DNA from 4 places in the Pseudarthrobacter sp. CC4 genome. Region 2 is predicted to be linked to each of the others. Evidence: riboswitches for the same ligand, from Rfam matches in the RefSeq annotation. Region 2 holds a riboswitch; each other region holds the start of a gene.
The links. A riboswitch is a leader RNA that binds a small molecule or an ion and turns the genes downstream of it on or off. The one in region 2 is predicted to bind cyclic di-AMP.
Positions count from the first base shown of each region.

Region 1: linked by a shared signal. The riboswitch ahead of PV768_RS21595 (NlpC/P60 family protein) and the one ahead of PV768_RS16045 (NlpC/P60 family protein) in region 2 are both predicted to bind cyclic di-AMP.
Region 3: linked by a shared signal. The riboswitch ahead of PV768_RS06390 (M23 family metallopeptidase) and the one ahead of PV768_RS16045 (NlpC/P60 family protein) in region 2 are both predicted to bind cyclic di-AMP.
Region 4: linked by a shared signal. The riboswitch ahead of PV768_RS17560 (hypothetical protein) and the one ahead of PV768_RS16045 (NlpC/P60 family protein) in region 2 are both predicted to bind cyclic di-AMP.

Region 1 is NZ_JARCCZ010000055.1:33-5,566, reverse strand. Features, by position in the region: gene PV768_RS21600 (alkaline phosphatase) at 1-1,460, opposite strand, end outside; cyclic di-AMP (ydaO/yuaA leader) riboswitch at 2,007-2,204, shown strand; gene PV768_RS21595 (NlpC/P60 family protein) at 2,208-2,984, shown strand; gene PV768_RS21590 (transglutaminase TgpA family protein) at 3,122-5,416, opposite strand.
Region 2 is NZ_JARCCZ010000023.1:37,706-43,239, reverse strand. Features, by position in the region: gene PV768_RS16065 (F510_1955 family glycosylhydrolase) at 1-512, opposite strand, end outside; gene PV768_RS16060 (DUF305 domain-containing protein) at 609-1,250, opposite strand; gene PV768_RS16055 (hypothetical protein) at 1,395-1,871, opposite strand; gene PV768_RS16050 (heavy-metal-associated domain-containing protein) at 2,135-2,452, opposite strand; cyclic di-AMP (ydaO/yuaA leader) riboswitch at 2,694-2,889, shown strand; gene PV768_RS16045 (NlpC/P60 family protein) at 2,894-3,667, shown strand; gene PV768_RS16040 (heavy metal translocating P-type ATPase) at 3,744-5,534, opposite strand, start outside.
Region 3 is NZ_JARCCZ010000007.1:4,786-10,319, forward strand. Features, by position in the region: gene PV768_RS06375 (cytochrome c oxidase assembly protein) at 1-1,823, opposite strand, end outside; gene PV768_RS06380 (ArsR/SmtB family transcription factor) at 2,036-2,455, shown strand; gene PV768_RS06385 (cytochrome c oxidase assembly protein) at 2,498-3,469, shown strand; cyclic di-AMP (ydaO/yuaA leader) riboswitch at 3,648-3,828, shown strand; gene PV768_RS06390 (M23 family metallopeptidase) at 3,833-4,654, shown strand; gene PV768_RS06395 (DUF305 domain-containing protein) at 4,660-5,325, shown strand; gene PV768_RS06400 (DUF3105 domain-containing protein) at 5,354-5,534, shown strand, end outside.
Region 4 is NZ_JARCCZ010000026.1:74,664-80,197, reverse strand. Features, by position in the region: gene PV768_RS17580 (nucleoside deaminase) at 1-353, opposite strand, end outside; gene PV768_RS17575 (phosphatase PAP2 family protein) at 437-1,219, shown strand; gene upp (uracil phosphoribosyltransferase) at 1,232-1,867, shown strand; gene PV768_RS17565 (glyoxalase superfamily protein) at 1,912-2,301, shown strand; gene PV768_RS17560 (hypothetical protein) at 2,317-3,012, opposite strand; cyclic di-AMP (ydaO/yuaA leader) riboswitch at 3,018-3,178, opposite strand; gene PV768_RS17555 (ATP-binding protein) at 3,274-4,800, opposite strand; gene PV768_RS17550 (response regulator transcription factor) at 4,808-5,534, opposite strand, start outside.

The DNA of each region.
Region 1 (5,534 bases), on a different contig from region 2:
CCGTGCAGTTGCTCGGAGCCTGGGCCGTAGGCGTACACGGGCACGTCGGCGCCGGCGTGGTTGCCCGAGGCGTAGGTCAGCCAGAGACTGGCTTCCTTGGAGCCGTCCTTGACGTGGGGCGGGTCGCTCGGGGTCCGGAAGGTGGCGGGGCCGAAGTTTTTCGGGTCCGTTGCGCCGGTTCCGTTGGTGATCCCGGTTGAGCGGTCCGTGTCCTTGGAGTTTCCGTCGGACCGGGTGGGGGTGGAGTTATTGGCGGGGTTGCCGGAGTCGACGTTGACGGGGGGTCCGGCTGCTTCGGCATTGGTGAAGGTGCCCTTTTCGATGATGTTGAAACCCCCGGTTTCGTGGTCTGCGGTGACGATGACCAGGGTATTGCCGTCCTTCTTGGCGAAGTCCAGGGCTGCGGCGACGGCGTCGTCGAAAGCTTCGACTTCCTCCAGGGTCTGGGCCGCGTCGTTGTCGTGGGAGCGTTTGTCGATCAAGGCACCTTCAACCTGCAGGTAAAAACCCTTGCCGCTGGTTTTCCGGTCAAGAAGCTCGATGGCTTTCTTTGTCATCTCCGACAGGGATGGCTCCTTCGCCTCGGGATCTTCGGGGTTGTCCTGCTTGGCTTTTTCGACGGTCAGGTTTCCCGTGTTGAACAAGCCAAAGACCTTCTCCTGTGCGACCGCGTTCAGGGCTGTCCGGGTGGCAGGGATTTGGTTGGAGACTGAACCCAGGATTGCGTAGCCCTGCTCCTTCAGCGCGGTTTCATCCGAGGCATCGAAGCGGCCCAGGCCGCCACCGAGAATGACGTCCGTGGTGCCGTTGCGCGCAATCTGGTCTGCGACGGGGGTCACCCGCACATCACTGGCAGGCAACGGTTTGCCGGTGATCTCGGTGTCCTGGCACGCGTCGGCGGAGTAGTCGGGTCCCTGGCAGCCACGGGACAGGACGTGGCTCATCTGCCCGGCCGGCGACGCGTCGGTAACTTCGGCGGTGGAGACATTGCCGGTGCGGTAGCCGGCCTGCTTGGCCAACTCCATGATCGTCGGCACCAAGGCCCCCTTGGCGTCCACCCCGAGGGCAGCGTTATAGGTTTTAATCCCGGAGGCCCAGGCCGTGGCTGCGGCGGCGGAATCGGTAACCAGTTCCGGATTAAAGTCGGCCTGGCCCGGCTGGCCGGACTTTTTCTGCACAGCGTAGGTGCTGACGGAGCCGTGAACAGGGAGGGTTTCCATCACCAGCCTGCCCTCGGCCCCGTAGAAACGCTCCCTGCCCGCCGTGACTTGGGTTCGGCCCATGCCGTCACCAAGCAGGTAGATAACATTCTCGGCTGTGGCAGGTGCTGACTTCGTGGCGTTAAACACCGCGTACCAGATCATCCCGGTTGCCACGGCTGCTCCCAGGACGACCCAAATGATCCTGCGTATCTTCCGTTCAGAGTCGGCGGGCGTGACGGCGGCCGGAGCTTGTGTCATCGGCGGTGCTTTCCTGTTCAGCGGCGGGGGCGTATGTCGGCTTCAGGGGCGGCGGTGTTTGTAGGGCTGGCCCTAGAGGTACCACAGCCGCAGCATGGGTTTCTCGAAGCAATGGAATTGGATCCATTCAGAAAGGATACGGCTCGTGTTCCAGGACATCGAGTAAGTTCAGGACAACTCAGCCTTAATCCGGTTGGGCCGGCCCTGCCTTACTACGCGGTGAGGCCCACCAGCGGGGTCTGTTCCAGAGGCAGCCCTTAAACAAGAGCCTCCTCGCAAGTGCCCGACGGAAAATGCAATTCGTCTTCGTCTTCTGTTTTCTAAGAGCATGTTTCAGACTCCCGAGATGACTACGTGGCCGACCGGACAGGAATACGGGCACAGGGCAGTACATGGAGGCGGCAGCGCAATTGTTCATCCCCGGTCCTTAGTGCCGTCCTTTATGCATCCAATAAGAGGATCTGCGGCTCTGCGTTATGCAAATGTGACAACGTCGTGGGTTTTCGAGTAGGGTCAGACGCGTGCCGGTCTCAGAATGCGGCACTCCTGAGCAGATTGCCTAACTCTGCCGCTGCCTCGGGACCCGTTCGCATCATTCGTCCGGCAGAGACGGGGAAACCAATTGTGGCCTGCTTCGGGCAGGCCTTGGGGTGAAGCCGCGACTCCTGCCTTGTGCTGGAACTGCGGCCGGGTGTCTCCCATCCGAATCCGACAGCTAACCCCGCAGGCAGTGGGAGAGGCCCTTTCATGTCCATTCGCCGTGCTCACGGCCGCCACCGCGCGGTCCCCGTCCACACCAGCGCCCTTGCAGTCCTGACCAAGTCCGTCACCGACAACGCCGGCGGTGTGGGCCGCCAGGCGGCCGTCATTGCAGCAGCTTCCGGACTCGTTCTTACCAGTGGCGTTGCAGCCCAGGCAGCAGATGCCCCGACCCAGCGCGAGGCAGAGCCGGCCTCGACCCTGGAGGTTGCCAGCCAGGTCCAGGCGCCGCTCAGCGCAGATTCGACAGTCCAGATTTCCTACGAGCGCCCCGTCGTAAAGACGACGCCCGCTCCTGTCATCGAAGCGCCAACGCCTGTCGCCGTTCAGGCACCCAAGGCGGCCGTGCCCGCCGCGACTGCCGTCGCGAACGCCGCGGCGCCGGCCAAGGCCCAAGTCACCGTCACCCCCGCCCCTGCTGCCGCGCCGGCAGCCGCCCCGGCAGGCGGAGTCAACGCCACCATGGTCTCCTCGGCCTACGCCCAGATCGGCATGATCCAGGACTGCACACGACTGGTCGAGAACGCTCTTAATGCTGCCGGCATCCCTGTCGGAGACCTTGGTCCGATGCAGTTCATGAACTACGGCACTGTAGTCTCCGATCCGCAGCCCGGTGACATGGTCATGCAGCCCGGCCACGTAGGCATCTACGTCGGCAACGGCCAGGTTCTCAGCTCCGGCCTGAACGGCAAGAACGAAACCGCTGTTCACCCGCTGACGTGGATGACGTCAAAGGGTGCTGTCACCTTCGTACGGGCAGGCTAATAAATTTCTGAAGGCCGGCGATTCGGTGCCTTGGGGGCGGCGAATCACCGGCCTTCAGTATTTCTTGAGCAGCATGGGCCTCTGAACGCCGTTTTTAAACTACCGGCCTGTTCGCAAGGACCAGACCGGCCGCTCGGTCACAGTTTGGGTACGGCCTGCCGCGGCTGCTTCTTGTCGGTGTGCAACTGGGCCTCCTGGAGCGATCTCGGCAGGAGCCTGGCTTCCAGACGTGCGGGAAGAGTATTGGAATCTCGTAAGGCCCTTTTAACTTTCTGGACGTCGGCCCATGTTGGAGCCCCGGGCCCGGGGCCGGGTTTCGCGTTTGCAGCAGCGGAGTAGATCTGGAGTTCGTAGGCGTGACGGAGCCTGGTCAGTGATTCGATGGCCGGGCCGTTGAACCGGGCTTGATACATCAGCCGGCTGGTGAAATTCCGCGGTGTTTCTGCGGGGCTCGGACGGTAACCATGATCAACGGCGCTTTCGGTCGTCTCGGCCCAGGCGATGCTGGCTGCTTGTCCCGGACTTGACCTGAGAAATCGGCGCTTTCGTCCACCGGATCTGACGATGCGGACCAGAAATGGTGCGGAGGCCAGAAGTAGCAGGGCCAAAACCGCGCCCGTGAAAACGCTGCGATCCATACCGGAAGGGGCGGACGTGCCCGGCGTGCCGATGCCTGGAGGTCCTGGGGCAGGAGTCGGGGATATCCCGATGTCCGGCACGGGCAAGCCTTCGGATCTGAAGTCGTCCTCTACCGCGAGCCCTTGAGGAGTTGCCGGTTGCTGCGCATAGCCGGGGACGACTCCGCGGGAAGGAGTCGGTTCGAATCTAACCCAGCCGGCACCGCGGAAGTACAGCTCTGGCCAGGCATGGGCGTCCTTGGAATCAACGGCGAATTCGGGCAGCTCTTCCCCGCCGACCATAACGGTGTTCCCGGTTGGGTCCCCTGGGGCGTAACCGACGGCGACGCGGCTCGGGATCCCGGCCAGCCGTGCCATGACAGCCATGGTTCCGGCGAAGTGGACGCAGTAGCCGGCTTTCACTTCAAGGAACCGTCCAATGACTTCAAGGCCGGTGCCATCGTAGTTTCCTTCGACGGGTGCCTGCAGGGAGTAGGTGAAGTCGCCACCCCGCAGGTAATTTTGGATGGCCATTGCTTTGTTGTAGGGGTTGATCAGGTCCTCGGTGAGGTATTGTGCGGTTTCCCTGACGATGGGTGGAAGCTCCCCGGGCAGGGAGCTGAACCCGGCATCGACCTCATCTTCCCTGACAGGGCCCATGCCGGCCAGTGACTCACTCGTTAACTCCGGTGTTGAACTGATCACCTGATAGCTTTGCCAGGCTGCTGTCTCCCCCTTGGCCGACAGCACAGTCAGGTTTCGCGGGTCCCATGTCCACCTGCCATCAAGTCCAGAGATGCTCACCGGGGCATAGGGTGCCAGCAACCAGGGACTCGTAAAACTTCGGGTATCGATCCGGGTGGTGATCACACTCCCGCTACGGACCGGAAGGCCGGCTCTCTTTCCCATCTCCCTGATGCCGGATCGGCGCGAGTCCAGGCGTGGGTCCGGCTGCCATCGTTTGCCCGAAAAGTCCTCCAGTGTCGCAAGCCGCAGATACAGTGGTTCATCGGCAGTGGTGGCATACGTGATTCGACCAAAACCGTCAGGCTCCCTGAGCGAGTTTCCCAGCGTTATGCTTGGGTCGAGCCCGGACGCGGCGCCCCACCACTGCAACCGGGCTCCCTGGGGAAACGTTCCTGCGTTGAAGCCCGGGATGACGGTTGGCAGAAAAAGAGTCAGGCTAAGCGCGGCCGCCCCGAGAGACACAGCACGAGCGAGGTAGCCGGCAGTTGAGTGCGCTGCCCGGCTGTGTACGTCAAAGCTTTCCCGCCACTGCCCCGAGCCAAGGAGGAAGATGTAGCCGGCGGCGGCTGCAGTAAACGCGGGAACACCCACGCTTTCGGGAATGATGACTGCGGGGATGGAAAGGACAGCCAGCAGGGGCAGGCCACTGGTCGCCGGCATCCTGCAGGTGATGGCCAGGGTATCAACGAGCACTGCCGTCAGACCGATGGTCGCGCAGGTAATCAAAAGGATTCCATCACCAGGGACCACCGGTGCCAACTCGGATGACACGGTAAGTTCGGCGTTTTCGAGCAGAAAGGCCAACCGGTCTCCAGCCTCGGGCCTCGGAATGATGCCCAGAATGCTTTGCTCACGGAAGAATTGCCAGATCAACGCCCCCGCAAGGGCCACAAGACCCGCACCCATGATGAGGGCAGGGGGCCAACGGAGGCTCCGCGCCCCTGCCGTCGCCCCCAACACGGCCACGGCAGTAGACACTACGTTTGGAAGCCAGCTCCAGCCATCAAGGACTCCATGGATGCTGAGCGATACAAGGACCACTGCCGCCACAGCTGCTACCGACACCATCAAGTGCCGCTGACCCGCAGCGGTCTGTGCGCGCTGCTCCGGTGAGCGCCGCTCTCGTGGATCGGGCGCCAGGATGTCAATGGCCATTTGTTTCTGCCCACGGGCGGCCAGTTAATCG
Region 2 (5,534 bases):
CCGGCAGCAGCGGTCTTCCACGTCTTGCCGTCCGTGCTGGTCCGCATTGTTCCGTCGAAGCCGACTATTCCGGTTTTGGTTGTGGTGAGCGCATGGAAGTCGGATTCCCCTTGCCGGGAGACTTGTTCCCAGGTCTTTCCCCCATCGGTGCTCTTGACGAGACCTAGAGGGTTGGGCATTGTCGAGTCTTTGCCGGGATGGCCGGAGGCATAAAAGACGCCCTCGTCCATGGCCGCAGTGAAGCCCATGAGATCGTTTGTGGCTCCAATTTTGACACTAGTGTTTTTTGAGATGTCGAAGAGCCCTTCGTGGGCCGCCAACAGTATTTGTCCGGTTTCGGAGTTTACGCTCAAGCCATGGACGTGTGAGCTGGGCAGGCCTGAAGACGTCGTGGAGGGTGAAGCGCCGGGAGCCCCTGCTGTTCCTTGGCTGCAGGCGGACACGGTAAACAGCAGGGCACTGGCCGCGACGACGGCAGCGACAGGCCGGCGGGGTGAAGAGTGCAAGGTCATTGGAAACTCCAAGGGGTGGGCAGGGTTGGCCGGGAAAGGTGAAGGGGAGGTGCCGGCCCCCGGAGGGGGAGGGGACCGGCACCGGTTTTCGGCTGGCTACAGGGTGGCCAGCAGATCTTTCATTTCCTGGATCTCAGTTTCCTGGGAGCTGACAATGTCCTTGCTGAGCTGGACCGCGTCAGCGTTCTTGCCGTCGGTGGTTTCGGTCTTGGCCATCATGACGGCGCCTTCATGGTGGGCGATCATTTGGGTCAGGAACAGCTTGGCCGCCTCGGTGCCTTGGGCGGCTTCGAGCTTGGCCATGTCCTCCTCGCCCATCATCCCCTCCATGCTGTGCGCGGAAGGCATGTCGGTGGGCGTTTCGGTGGGCTGGCCCCAGCTTTGCAGCCAGCCGGTCATCTTCTCGATTTCCGGTCCCTGGGCTGCCTTGACCTTGGCGGCCAGGTCGGTCACGGAGGCAGGGATGCCCTCCTTTTTGAGCATCATGTCGCTCATGGCTACGGCTTGGGTGTGGTGCGGGATCATCATCTGCGCGAACATCGTGTCGGCATCATTGAACTCAGCCGCAGCTGCTGCTGAGGTTGCCGGCGCGGAGGTGGATGACATCCCGGAGCTGCCATGGTTCATACCGGGCATGCTGCCGGTCCCGGAACTGCCGGTTCCGGAGCCCGCGGAGCAGCCGGCAAGGGCGATGGCAGCAGCGATGGCGGCAGCCGAGATCGTCAGTGTCTTTGTCATGAAAATCAGGTCCTCAAAAGTATCAGCGGCGTCTGGGCGCTGGTGTGATGGCATGCACTGGCAAACCCGTGCGGGGCTTGGCCTGTTGTATGCACGCCGATGACTGGACGGCTGCGCGTGCAAGGGCATGGCGCAGGGGAGTGTTTACGTCCGGCTGATACAGAGGTCACCGGGGGAGGGGCTGCCCGGTGCGTAGGAAAAGGTGCTGCTGGCTGTTGCGGCGGCACCGAAGTCGGGCAGCGCGTAAGGGGCTGTTCCCGGCACCGGGGCTGAGAGAGTGGTGTTTCCCGGTGCCAGGACGCAGGCAGCGTCACCGGCGGACATTTCCGGGCAGGACCCGGCCGGGGCGCAGGAAGATGAGGAACCAGTGACCGCCGGGTCACCGGCGACCCCGCCTGTTGGCGTCCCCGCTGCACGGGAATGGCTGGCTGGCATGGTCTGCAGCTGCATGGCGGCCCCGGCCCCGGTGCCTGCCGCTGTCGTGCTTGGGCCGGGGGGCATGTGGTGGGCGCCGGTCATGACGTGCATGCCGAAAATGCCGGCAATGATGGCCAGGGCCACAGTCAGGAATCCTGCCTGCAGGAGGAAGTCGGTGACGCGACGATGGGGTGCTGCAGTCACAACTCTTCCTCCTTTCCGTGCAGGCTCTTTCGTCATAAGGGTACCGGCAAGGTGTTCCTGCCGGTCACTTCCTTGTGGTTCAACGCGCCCGGGCGCTATTCGGTTTCGCTGTTCCTAACGGGCCGTTGGTGATCGGTGTGGTCGTCGACGTTTGTTTCAGCGGCAAAGTCCGGTCGGCCCGCGTGCCAGCGGGCACGCCCTGCCTTGATCCCCGTTCCGGGAAGCACAACGGCCCGGGAGGAAACTCAGCGAAAGTACAGATGTCAGTTGCCGGCCAGGGTGTAGCCGGCGGAGGTGACTGCCTCCTGCACGGCTGCCGCGTCAGGTGCGCCTCCGACCAGCAGGCGGGAACGGCCGCCCGGGACGAGGTCAACGAAGGCAGATTCCACACCCTCAAGAGCAGAGACTAGCTTCTCAACCGTCTGCACGCAATGCCCGCAGATTAGACCGTCCACAGCGAATTCAACGGAACTGGTGCCGGCAGAGGCGGTGGGGGCAGACGAGGCTTCGGTCGAGCAGCAGCCGCACCCTGTCGGGGAGGATGCAAGCGGCAGTTGGGTACGGTTTTCAGTTCCACACATGTCAGTTTCCGTTCCTTGACGAAGGACTAAAGGCGCTGGGGTTGAACGGCTGTGAGAGTCGGCGCTAGGGCACCGGCCGGGACATACCACTTCACTGACAACAGTCAAAGTATACCCCATGGGGGTATCGGGAGCAAGCGGGTGTGCCCGTGTCCCCATGTCTCCCGTTATTCAAATGTGACAAACGGTGCTGCTGTGAAGTACGGTCTAAGCCGTGCCGGTTTCTCCGAATGCGGCACTCCCGAGCAGATTGCCTAACTCTGCCGCTGCCCGGGATCCGTTCGCAACTTTCGTCCGGCAGAGACGGGGAAACCAACATTGGCCTGCTTCAGGCAGGTCTTGGGGTGAAGCCATGCCTGGCGCGTTTCGTGCCGGCGCGGCCGGGTGTCTCCCATCCGAATCCGACAGCTAACCTCGCAGGCAGTGGGAGAGGCCTTTTTCATGCCCATTCGCAAAGCTCATGGCCGCCGCCGCGCGGTCCCTGTCCAGACCAGCGCCCTAGCGGTCCTGTCCAAATCCGTAGCCGACAACGCCGGTGTTGCGGGCCGTCAGGCAGCGGTTATCGCGGCCGCGTCCGGTCTTGTCCTGACCAGCGGCATAGCTGCCCAGGCAGCAGAGGTCCCGGCCCAGCGTGACGCGGAGCCGGCCTCGACGCTCGAAGTCGCCAGCCAGGCTCAGGTGCCGCTCAGCGCGGACGCCACGGTCCAGATCTCCTACGAGCGTCCTGTGGTGGAGACCACCCCGGCTCCGGTTGTGGAGGCGCCCAAGCCAGTCGCCCCCCAGGTACCCAAGGCGTCCCCGGCACCTGCCTTGACCGCAGCGGCTGCACCAGCGAAGGCTCAGATTACCGTCACACCTGCCGCTGCCGCTCCCGTTGCCGCGCCGGCCGCTGGTGGCATCAACGCCATCATGGTTTCTTCCGCCTACGCCCAGATCGGTATGATCCAGGACTGCACACGGCTGGTGGAAAACGCCCTTAACGCCGCGGGTATCCCGGTCGGAGACCTCGGCCCCATGCAGTTCATGAACTACGGGACTGTAGTCAGCGATCCCCAGCCCGGTGACATGGTCATGCAGCCCGGCCACGTCGGAATCTACGTCGGCAACGGCCAGGTCCTCAGCTCGGGCCTGAACGGCAAGAACGAAACCGCCGTCCACCCGCTGACCTGGATGACCTCCAAGGGTGCCGTCACTTTCGTCCGCGCCGGTAAATAGCCACTGAAGGCCGGTGATGCACTGCCTTGGGGGCAGTGCATCACCGGCCTTCAGCATCCGACGCCGCAGGAGGGGACTACACCTTGTGCGGCCGCCCGAAGCGGCGCAGCCGCAGTGAGTTGCTGACCACCAGGACCGAGCTGGCCGCCATCGCGGCACCGGCGATCATCGGGTTCAGCAGTCCCAGCGCGGCGACCGGAATGCCCACCGCGTTGTAGAAGAACGCCCAGAACAGGTTGGTCTTGATCGTGGCCAGCGTGCGGCGGGACAGCTCAATGGCCTCCGCGACCTGCCCCAGGTCGCTTCCCATGACCGTCAGATCAGCCGCGGCGATGGCAACATCCGTGCCGCTGCCCATGGCGATGCCCAGGTCAGCCTGGGCCAGGGCCGCGGCATCGTTGACGCCATCCCCTGCCATCGCCACTGTCGCGCCGGACTCCTGCAACCGGCGCACGGCCTCAACTTTTCCGTCGGGCAGGACCCCGGCGAGCACATCCTCGGCCGGGATGCCGACCTGGGCGGCCACGGCCAATGCCGCCGAAGCGTTGTCACCGGTCAGAAGAATGGGACGAAGCCCCAGCTCCTTCAACCGGCCGACTGCCGCGGCAGAGCCGGGCCTGACCGTGTCGGTGAGGCTGATCAAACCGGCGGCTTTCCCGTCGACGCCCACCCAGATCACCGTCGCACCCGAATCCTCCAGCGCCTTCAGCATCTGCTCGCCACCAATGGGTCCGTCGATGTGGTTGTCCCGCAGCCACCCGATCCGCCCCACGACCACGGCACGGCCGTTTACCGTGCCGCGCACGCCTCCGCCCGGCGCGCTGTCAAAGCCCGTCACCGCAGGCAGCGGCCCGTTTGTCCTTGCGGCCCGGGCGATGGCGCGCGCTACGGGATGTTCGCTGGCCGCCTCCACCGCCCCGGCCAGGGCGAGCAGCTCGTCCTCGCGGACCCCGCCCAGGCTCTGGACAGTTGAAACCGAGAGCTTGCCGCTCGTGACCGTTCCGGTCTTATCCAGCACGATGATGTCCACGGTCCTGGTGTCTTCCAGCACCTGCGGTCCCTTGATCAGGATGCCCAGTTGAGCCCCGCGCCCCGTTCCGGTCAGCAGCGCCGTCGGCGTTGCAAGACCCAGTGCGCACGGGCACGCAATCACCAGCACGGCCACCGCGGCAGTGAAGGCCGCCTGCAGATCACCGGTGCTGAAGATCCATCCTGCGAAGGTCACTGCGGAGATGCCCAGGACCACCGGGACAAAGACAGCGCTGATCCGGTCCGCCAACCGGGCGATTGCCGCCTTACCACTTTGGGCCTGGCTGACAAGTTTGCCCATCTGGGCGAGAGTGGTCTCACTGCCCACGCGGGTGGCCTTGACCAGCAGCCGGCCGTTCGCGTTGATCGTCGCCCCAATGACCGTGTCATCGACGCCGACTTCGACCGGCAGCGATTCGCCCGTGATCAAGGAGACATCAACCGCGCTCTGGCCCTCCACGACATACCCGTCGGTGGGGATCTTGTCTCCCGGGCGGACGAGAAAGACATCACCGGGGACGAGCAGATCGACCGGGACCTGGAACTCTACTCCGTCCCGGACCACTATGGCTTCCTTGGCTCCGAGGTTCAGCAGCGCGCGAAGGGCATTTCCTGCCCGTTGTTTGGCGTTGGCTTCAAGATACCGGCCCAGCAGCAGGAAGGTTGTCACCACCGCTGCGACTTCGAAGTACAGCGCATGAGCGCTCATGTCCATGCCGGGGTGCCGCGTCAGGATAGGATCGGCAAAGAGTTGCCACGCCGAGAACAGGAACGCGGCACTGACTCCGATGGACACCAGGGTGTCCATGGTGGAGGCCAGGTGCCGGGCGTTGATGCC
Region 3 (5,534 bases), on a different contig from region 2:
CAGTCAGGCTGCAGAAGCGTTGGCGAGCCCATGAGCGTCACACCGAAGAAGGCATGGAAGGCCATCGTTGCCAACAGCAGCAGAAGCCGCAGCGGATAGGGGGCGCGGCGGGGTACCGGGTCGGTCCCGATCATCGAGAGGATGAACAGGTAGCCGGTTATCAGGAAGTGGGCTGTCATCAGCTCGTGTCCGGCGTGTTCACGCAGGGCGAACCCGAAGGCGTCCGAGTAGTAGAACAGGACGATGGAGCCGGCGAAGTTGGCCGCAACGAACAACGGGTGGGTCAGGACCGCGGCCGGCCGGGAATGGACCAGGACCATGATCCATTCCCTGGGCCCGCGGGAGCCGTCCCGCCGTGGAGCCAGGGTGCGCAGGGCGAGGGTAACCGGCGCGCCGAGGACCAGGAAGACGGGGACGACCATGGTCAGGGCCATGTGGTCGACCATGTGCGCACTGAAAAGTATGCGGCCGTAGACCGAAGGGCCGCCGGAGGTGAAAAAGACCAGCGCCGCAAGCCCGGTGAGCCAGAGCACCGTCCGGATCCACGGCCAGTTGTCCCCTCGCCGGCGCAGGCGATGCGCGCCCAAAAGGTAGAGGACGGCAGCGGTGGCGGCCACGGCAATCCACAGCCAGTCCGGCCGCCAGACGGTAAACCAGCGTTCGGGGGTCAGCTCCGGCGGCAGGGGGTATCCGGTGAGCACTTCTGCCGGGGTGAGGGCGGCGCGGATCTCCTCCCCACCGGGGGGAGGCGTTCGGCCCAATGCCGCCGCGAGGCCGCTGACGGCGCCCATGATCAGCAGTTCGGCGACGATGAACCGCCACAGCACCCTGCCTGCACCCGGCCCGTCTTTCCGGGTCAGGGCGGGGATGAGGCGGGTACGGTGCAGATATCCGATGATGCCCAGGATGATGACGGCGGCGGTTTTAGCCATCACCAGGACACCATAGGGGGAGGTCAGTCCTTCGGGCAGCGGCAGCCGGATTGAGGCGTTGATGATGCCCGAGGCGGAGACCAGGATGAAGGCGAACAAGGCCAGGGAGGAGAACCGGCGAAGGACCGCGGCTGTGTCCTTGCCCAGGGCTGTTCCGGCGGCGGCGAGGGCGATCAGTCCGCCGAACCAGAGGCACACCCCGACCAGGTGAAGGCCCAGGGAATTGGTGGCCTGTTCGTGGTCGGTGCCGCTGGAGGCATGGCCGATAAGGATGACGGGCACCAGTCCTGCGATCGCCAGCAGCGCGGCCGCGGCCAGGGGGCCGGGAGAACGGGCACCGAACACCGCGGTTGACACCACCGCTGCGATGATGACGACCGACAGCCAGGCGCTTCCACTGGGCAGTTGTGTCATATAGGCGACAAGGCCCGCGGAAAATTCGGGGCTGCCGGAGACCGGGACGCCGGCTATGTCGGCGAAGCCCAGGACCAGGACCGCCAGGGCGGAGAGGGTCCATATGACACTGGTGGCCGAAACCAGGACCATGATCCGGGTAAAGGCGGGGTGCTCAGCGCCTGTTGTCGGGCCCTGCTCGTCATGGCGTGTCCTTGACGCCCGGCCTGAGCTTCTCAGGGTGGGCGGGATAATGAAAGCGGCCAAGACGAGTCCGCCGATCGTTGCCGCCGCCGCGAGGTTGTGCACCGTCTGTGCCAGGCCGTATCCCCACTGGACCAGCGCCCCGGGGTCCCGGGTCTCGGCCGGAAGAGTTCCCCTGCCGTAGGCGGTCGCGGCCAGAACCACCACCAGGGCGATTGCGCAGGCGGCTGCCAGCCAGACCGGCCGGGGTGAGACAGCGGGCCTCTCCTGTGAAGTGGAGACTTTGAGCGCCACAATACGTCCTAACCTGGTCCTGGCCCCTACGGAAGGGTGGGGATGGAGCGCGAAACGAAGCACAGCGCGCGACACCAGATTATCTGTAGAGTTGTTCACACGTTAAACGTGCGTGTCAGGGCGTGCACTCCCCCGGCGCCGCGGGCCTCCTGCACTTGCCGCACGTAACCGGGGGAACTCGAAGCTTTAGCGCGTAAAGGTAGCCTAGATGGATGATGCAGATTCCACCCCGGGTCCCCGCCGGGCCGGAGTGTTCGGTCCGGCTCGTCGACGCAGAAAAAGTCGGCGCGGTCAGATCCAGGATGCCAGGAGATTCGGACGTAACCGACTTGGCGGTGATCTTCGGGCTGCTCTCGGACCCTGGCCGGGTCAGGATCCTGATCGCCCTTCTCGAAGGAGAAATGTGCGTCTGCGACCTGGCAGCAACTACCGGGCTGAGCGAGTCCGGCGTCTCCCACGCCCTTCGCCTGCTGCGCGGGCCGCGGGTTGTTCAGGTGCGCCGCTCGGGCAGGATGGCCTACTACTCTCTGGCGGATTCGCACGTCCGCATGCTCCTCGATCTCGGCTTGACGCACGTTGGACATACAGGCAAGGACCGGTTGCGCATGGTCGAAGGCGGCCAGGCACCCTGACAGGGGCGGGCCTGCCCGCACAGTGCGACAGCCGGTGCTGCCATGTCTGAGCCTGAGATCACCGGTCCGGTCTGGCTTCCGTCGCTGCCGCCCTCGCTTCCTGAATACCTGGCGCCGAACCTGCAGCCGGTACCGCTGATCCCTGCCCTGACGCTGCTGGCCGCGGCGCTTTACCTGGCAGGGGCGATCCGGCTGTGGCGGCAGGGCCGGGGCTGGTCCGTGGTGCGGACGTGTTCCTTCCTGGTCGGCTGCCTGGCCATCATCGTGGTCATGGGAGCCGGCATCGAAGGGTACGGACTGCGGATGTTCTCCATCTTTATGTTCCAGCAACTGACCCTGATGATGGCCGTTCCGCCGCTGCTGGTCATCGGATCACCAGGAACACTGCTGCTGCGGGCAACACCCCACGGCAGGCTGGGCCGCCGCGCCCTCCGGGCCGCGCTATGGGGCCTGCGTTCCCGATGGGGACGCGTTGCTATTCACCCGGCCTTCATGGTCCCGCTGTTCCTGCTCAGCTTTTACGGCGTGTACTTCTCCGGTCTGGCGGACCTGCTGCTGCCAAACTGGTACGGCCACGTCGGCCTGGAACTGCTGTTCCTGATCTCCGGGATCCTCTTCACCGTGCCGTTGATTTCCGCTGACCCGCTGCCGAGCCGCCAAACCCACTTCGGACGGATGATCGATATCTTCGCAGAGATGCCGTTGCACGCGTTCTTCGGGGTGGTCATCATGATGGCCACCACTCCCATGGTTAAATTCTTTGCCACGCCGCCTGCGAGCTGGAACATCAACCCCCTGACGGACCAGGGCGTAGCCGGCGGATTGGCCTGGTCCTACGGGGAATTACCCGGAGTGCTTCTGCTGATGTTCATCCTGGTCCGCTGGCAGCGTGAGGAAGCCAGATCCAACGCCAGAATTGAGCGGGCCGAGCTCACCGGAGGAACCCCGGAGCTGGACGCCTACAACAGCTACCTGCAGCAGCTGGCAGACAGACCTGAACCCCGTCGCCGATAAAGGGCCCGGTCAACTTGACCCGCGGGCCTGGTCATATGAAGATATCTGCAGATGAATTTTACGAAGCGTAGAACTGCGCCTTCCTTGCTGCTGTTATCAGATTGTGATATTCAGGCTTTCTTAGGTAACGTTAGTTCAGGCTTTCCTGTATTGAGCCCTCGACGCCGCACGCTCAGCCCCGCCGGCGGTGTCAGATCCGAACATGAACGGCGGGGGCGGAGGACCCACAAACGGCAGCTTGCTGCCTTGGGGTGAAGACGCACACTGTGCCGGGCCACGAGGGCCGGCTCCACGGGCGTCCGGGCTTTCTCCTTGGCCCGAACCCGACAGCTAACTTCGCAGGCGACCCGAAAGGATTCCGCTGTGCCCTCCTCCCTCCATGGCCGCCGCCGCGCTCTGCCCAGTGACCGCTCCCGGCGCCGCGCCGGTGCTGCCAGAACTGCGCGCCGCGCCGTCCGTCCCGTGGCCCCGTCCCCGCGCCCTGTCTGGCTTCCCGGGGCCTCCGCTTTTGCCGCCGTCGTGATGCTTGCAGCCGGCATACCCGCCGCGCATGCCGGGCTTATTGCCGCCGGCACCGTTCCCGCCGCCGAGCCGGCCGCTGTGGAGGCAGCCCCGGCCATAACAGCGCAGGAACAGGCGGTCATCACTTATCAGCGCACTGACGTCGGGACCCGTCCGGCCGAACGGCCTGAGACGCCCGCGCCTGCCGCAACAGGATCCACCGCAGGGACCCCCTCCGCAGTTCCTTCCGCTGCAGCGACGGCACCGCCAACGGTTGTGCCCGTGGATACCACCCTGGGCGCTCCGCTGGCCAGCATGTCCATTTCCTCTCCGTTCGGGTTCCGGACGAGCCCGATCACGGGCGCGTCCGGTGAATTGCATACCGGGCTGGATCTGGTGGCTTCGTGCCAGACGGCAGTGTTCACGGCCGGCTCGGGGACCGTCGTGGAAGCTGGATGGTCCCAGAACGGCGGCGGAAACCGCATCGTTGTCGATCATGGCAATGGGATGAAAAGCACGTACAACCATCTGTCCTCAATAGAGGTCTCCGTCGGTTCCGTGGTGGCCAAGGGCCAGCGGCTCGGCGGGGCCGGAACAACCGGAAACTCCACCGGATGCCACCTGCACTTCGAAATCGTCCGCGACGGCGTGACGGTGGATCCCCAGGGCTGGCTCCGGCCGTGACCCTCATGGAACCGGGCGACCAGGCGCCGGCAACGTCACCAATGCACCGGAAGCGGCTTTGGGCTGTTTTCGTCATAGTAGTGGCCCTCACGGGGCTGGGCTTCTTCGCTTTGGGCCGGCTTTCCGCGGCGCCCGCACTCGTCCCGGACTCCGGCCCGGATGCCGGATTTGCCCGGGATATGCAGACCCATCATGCCCAGGCGGTGGAGATGGCCCTGGTGATTCGGGACAAGTCCGACCACCCCGAGGTCCGGGCGGTCGCCTACGATATTGCCACCGCGCAGCAGCATCAGAACGGGCAGATGTTCGCTTGGCTGCAGGACTGGGGACTGTCCCCGGCCGGGACAGCGCCGCCGATGGCCTGGATGACGCCCGGCGGCGCACATGAAGGAACCGGAGCCGCGCATACCGCCCAGGCGTCCGGCCCTGAAGGTGCCATGGAAGGCATGGCGACCCCGGAACAGATGCAGGCGCTGCGGGAAGCTTCAGGTGCGGAGGCCGACCGTCTGTTCGTTGATTTGATGATCCGCCATCATCAAGGAGGTGTCGCCATGGCCACCGCCGGGACCCGGCTGGCGGAAACCTCGAAGGTCCGGGACTTCGCTGCCCGTATCCTCGAAGCACAGACAGCTGAAATCACGGCCCTTGAAGAACTCCGAAGCCGACTCTGATCGCCCCAAAAAGAGAGTGAGACCGCCGATGACCGGAAAACCAAAAGCCGGTGAGGACCGCAAAGCGCTCCTGGCAGCAGTGCAGGCCAAACAGCGGGCCGCTGACAGACGGCGGGCCTGGCTGATCTACGGCACCGGCGCGGCCGTCGTCCTCGCAATCATTGCCGCGGTGACCTTTGTCCTCGTGGGGGAGGTGCAGCAGCGCGAAC
Region 4 (5,534 bases), on a different contig from region 2:
GCCCCGAAGACCACCCGCGGAATCCGGGCCAGGACAATGGCGCCGGCGCACATGGCGCAGGGCTCCAGGGTCACCACCAGCGTGCAGTCGGCGAGCCGCCAGCCGTCCCCGCTGCCGCCGTCGAGCACTGAAAGCTGGCGCAACCGTTCTGCCGCCTCCCGGATGGCAACCATCTCGGCGTGGGCGGTGGGATCACCAAGCTCCTCCCGCTGGTTCCGGCCGGAACCCAGCACGGCGCCGTCGGGCCCTATGACCACCGCACCAATCGGCACATCCTCCGTAGCAAGGGCGCGGCGGGCCTCGGCCAGGGCAAGGCCCATCCACGCGTCGTGTTTTTTATCTGCGGAGACCATGGCTCAATGATAGTTTCGTGGGATAACCCGAGCCCGTGACGCCCCAGACGCCGGGAGGCACAGTGAGCACCGTCCGAGACCGCATGGACAAGTGGATCAAGCCCTATGCCGCCTTGTGGCTGACCCTGATCATCGGCGGAACACTGGTGGTCACGTTGGCCCTGCTCGGTGCGGAGGTATACGCGAATGTAGTGGACGAGGAGGGGCTGGCCAGCCTGGATATTCCCGCGCTGGAATACTCCCAGTCGCTGCGGAATCCCGAGGTGGACGCCTTCGCCACCGGCTTTACCAACGTGGGCGGGGGGATCGGCATGCCCATTCTCGCCAGCATCCTCACCGCGTGGCTGACATTACTGAGCAGGACGTGGCGGCCCATCGTCCTGGTGGGCGGCGCTGCCCTCGTTTCCACAACTGCCACCACCCTCGGCAAGCGACTGGTCGGCAGGACCCGTCCGGACCATTCGGAGGCGGTGCCGCCCTATGAAACCACACCGTCCTTCCCGAGCGGACACACGCTGAACACAACTGTGGTGATAGGCGTCCTGGTCTATCTGATGTGCCTCCAGTTCCAAATCCTGTGGGCTAGGATCGCCGCGATAACGGCCGGAGCCATCTTCATCATCGCCATGGGCCTGAGCAGGGTTTTCCTGGGACACCATTGGTTGACCGATGTGATGGCCGGCTGGTTCCTTGGCCTTGCGTGGGTGTCCATGGTGATCCTCGCCCACCGGCTGTTCCACCTGATACGCCGCCGCGAGCACGCGGGCCCTGCGCCCACGTTTGAACACCCCGTCCTCCGCGAGGACCACACCGGGGAGCCGGAGGCCAGCGGCGAAGTGCCGGGGAGGGGGCCGGCGGCCGGGTGATAGTTTTGACCAATGCGCACTCTCGTTGTGGACCACCCGCTGGTCGCCCATAAGCTCACTGTCCTCCGCGACAAAAACACTCCGTCCCCGGTCTTCCGGCAGCTGACGGAGGAGCTGGTGACGCTCCTCGCCTACGAGGCAACGCGCGAGGTCCGCACCGAGCCCGTCACCATCGAAACGCCCGTCAGCACCACCGTGGGCACGGCGTTCACCAAGCCCACCCCGCTGGTGGTGCCCATCCTGCGCGCGGGCCTTGGAATGCTCGAGGGCATGACCAAGCTCGTCCCCACAGCTGAAGTGGGCTTCCTCGGCATGGCCCGTGACGAGGAAACCCTGGACATCATCACGTACGCCGAGCGCCTGCCTGAGGACCTTACCGACCGGCAGATCTTCGTCCTGGACCCCATGCTGGCCACCGGCGGGACGCTGCGCGAAGCCATCAAGTTCCTGTTCAAGCGCGGCGCCTCTGATGTCACCTGCATCTGCCTGCTTGCTGCTCCGGAAGGACTGGCGAAGCTGGAGGAAGAACTCTCCGGCGCCAACGTCACCATCGTGCTGGCCTCCATCGACGAAAGGCTCAACGAGAAGTCCTACATCGTTCCCGGCCTCGGCGACGCAGGCGACCGGCTGTACGGCATCGCAGGCTAAAGCCAGGCCTTTCCTGTTCCCGGCCGCAGGGCTAGCCTGTGCGGATGGACTGGAAACTGGAACTGGTGTTTGTCCCTGTGTCCGACGTGGACCGGGCCAAGGATTTCTACGTCAACAAGGTGGGGTTCAATGCCGATTTCGATCAGCGGCCCACGGACTCCATCCGCTTTGTCCAGCTGACTCCTCCCGGCTCGGCCTGCTCCATCTGCATCGGGGAAGGGCTCACGGACGCGCCTCCGGGTACCGGCTCGAACCTCCAGCTCGTGGTCAGCGACATCCAGGCTGCCTACGAGCACCTGAAGGGCAACGGGGTGGACGTGAGCGAAGTGGACGTGCAGGACTGGGGCCATTTTGTGTACTTCGCGGATCCGGACGGGAACCGGTGGGCCGTCCAGTTCATCCCCGGCCGGGACGCGGGGGAGCAGCAGAAGTAGGTTACTGCATCCCGCCTAGTACCAGTTGTTCGACAAGTGGAAGTTCAGTGCACCACACGGCGACTGGTAGCGCTCCTGGATGTAGTTCAGGCCCCAGTTAATCTGCGTGCGGTAGTTGGTGAGGTAGTCGGCTCCGGCGCTGGCCATCTTCTCAGCCGGCAGGGACTGGACGATGCCGTAGGCGCCGCTGCTCGGGTTGGTGGCCGTGGTGGTCCAGTCCGATTCCTTGGTCCAGAGGGTCTGCAGGCACTGCATCTGGTCCGGAGCCCAGCCATAGGAAGCCAGCTGGCCTGCGGCGTACGCCTGGGCGCCTGCGGGATCATTAACTGCGACGACGGGTGCGGGCTCGGGTGCCGGGGCCGGAGCGGGTTCCGGCGCAGGAGCCGGTGCGGGCTCGGCAACGGGAGCAGGTTCGGCTGCCTGCGGGACAACGTTGATCTGCTCGGCTGCGGGCTCAGGCGCAGGGTTGGCCCGGATTTCGCTCTGCTCCATGCTCAGCTTGGAATGGGACTCCGAAGCCTGCGCCCCGGTGGCTGCCACGCGGGCACCCGTGTCGGTGGCCTGGCCCGCAGCGCCAACTCCAACAAGGAGGGCGCAGGATGCTGCCAGCAGTCCGGCGCGCCGGCCGACGGAGGGGAATTTGCCTGCTGCACGCGTGGAGCGTGCATCCGTGCCTGAATTCGGGCGTGGTTTTACAAGGAACTTGGACATAATAGATCGCCTCTCACACCTGCGGAGTTAGCTGTCGGGTTCGGATGAGGGCATCCGGCCGCACGGAAGAAACACGTGCAGGCTTAACCCCAAGGGCAGTCAGTGCCCGGGACGGTGGGTCCCCCGCCTCTGCCGTTGTTCAAGAGGAATCCGGGAAGTGGCAGAGCTTGGCGTCAACCCGGGATATGCGGCCCGAACGGGGACCGCACCCATTCGACGGTACAGGAGTTCGGCGCATAAGTCACATTTTGGTAACGGAGGTCACGATGACGGCGCGCCGCCTTGTGCCATTCCCGGCATGAGGGGTAGCTGCAGGGCGAACTGCGTGCGGCCGGGTTGCGACGTCACCGTTACCCGTCCGCCGTGGGCCTCAACAATGGACTCGACGATGGACAACCCCAAACCGCTGGTTCCTTCAGCGGCGGACGCGCCGGGCGCGCTGGTCCCCGCACGTGCCGCGTCTGCGCGGGCAAACCGGGCGAAGACCCGGTCCACGAACTCCGGCGGAATGCCGCCGCCGTCGTCCGTTACGGTCACCACTGCGGCGCCCTCCGGCGTTTTCTCCACCCCCGTTACCACCGTGGTTCCCGGAGGGGTGTGCTTGCGGGCGTTGGAGAGCAGGTTCATCAGCACCTGCCGCAGCTGGGACGGATCCCCGTTCACCACCACCGGTTCGTCGGGGAGCTCCAGCCGCCAGGTGTGCCCTGGCGCCATGACCTTCTCATCGCTGACGCCTTCCACCACCAGCTGGGTCAGGTCCACCTCGGCAAGCTTCAGCGGCTGACCCTCGTCGAGCCGCGCGAGCAGCAGGAGATCCTCCACCAAAGCGGTCATCCGTTCCGACTGGCTTTGCACCCGTGCCAGCGACTTCTCCCCGTCCGGAGTGAAGTTTTCCGTCATTCTCATCAGTTCGGTGTAGCCGCGGATGGCGGTCAGCGGCGTGCGCAGCTCATGGGAGGCGTCAGCCACGAACTGCCGGACCTTGGTCTCGCTCTTCTGCCGCGCCTGCAGCGCATTCGCAACGTTGTCCAGCATGAGGTTCAGCGCGTGCCCCACGCTGCCCACCTCAGTTCCAGGGTTGGAGTTCGACGGCGGGACGCGAACGGCAAGTGCCACCTCGCCGGCGTCCAGGGGCAGCTGCGAAACCCGGGTGGCCACCTCGGAGAGCTGTTCAAGGGGCTTCATGGTGCGGCGGATCAGGACCGTGCCCACCAGCCCGATCAGGAGCAACCCGCCCAGCGAGACGAACACGAAGGTCCACACCAGGGACGTCAGCGTGCTCTCCTTGGCGGCCAGGGGGAGCCCTGTGACCAGGACGTCGCCGAAACTGGTCTTGACCGCAATCAGCCGGTAGTCGCCGTTTGAGAGCGTGCGGTCAACGGGCCGGGCATCGGTGGCCAGTGCGAGCAGGACCTGCTTGTCCTCGGAGGACAGCGCAGAGCGCGTAGTGTCCGGGGCCAGGAAGCCGGCGCTGTTGACCTGGCCGTTGAGGATGCGGGCGTTCAGTGTTCCCACGCTTTGTCCGCGGGAATCCAGGGGGTCCCTGCCGTTGAAGCCGCCGGAGGGAAGCCGGCCGGGATCGTTGGAGCGGGTTGCGGCCTGGCTCAGCTGCTCGTCCAGCTGGCGGGTGAGGAAGGAGTCCATCGAGGCGTAGCTGGCTACGCCCACCGCACCGCAGATGGCGATCAACAGCGCCATGGCCAGCAGGATAAGGCGTGTGCGCAAGTGCCAGGTGGCGGGTTTGAGCCAGCTCCGGGGCTGCGGCTCCGCGGTGTGCACGGAGGTCATGGCGCGCCTACTCCGCCGGCTTGATGACGTACCCGGCGCCCCGCACGGTGTGGATCATGGGCGGGTGCACGGCGTCCACTTTCTTGCGCAGGTAGGAGATGTAGAGTTCCACGATGTTTGCCTGCCCGCCGAAGTCGTAGTTCCACACCCGGTCCAGGATCTGGGCCTTGCTGATGACGCGCTTTGGGTTCTCCATGAGGTAACGCAGCAGCTCGAACTGGGTGGCCGTCAGCTGGAGCTCCTCGCCCGCGCGGGTCACCTCCCGGGTGTCGACGTTGAGCACAAGGTCTCCCACTACCAGTTCCGCAGTGTCCATGGCGGCAACTCCGGAGCGCTGGACCAGCCGGTGCAGCCGCAGCAGGACTTCCTCCATGCTGAAGGGTTTGGTCACATAGTCGTCGCCGCCGGCAGCGAGGCCCACGATCCTGTCCTGGACCGCGTCTTTGGCGGTCAGGAAAAGCGCGGGAACCTCGGGTGCGAAAGCGCGGATCCTGTTCAGGACCTCGACGCCGTCGAACCCTGGAATCATGACGTCGAGGATCAGGACGTCGGGGCGGAAGTCCTTGGCCAGCTTCACCGCTTCCGGGCCGTCGGCAGCTACTGCCACGGACCAGCCCGCCATGCGCAGCCCCATGCTCATGAGTTCAGAGAGGCTGGGTTCGTCATCCACGACGAGGGCCCTGATGGGGGAGCCGTCCGGATGGGTGAGTTTGGGGAGGTTGTTTGTCATGGAG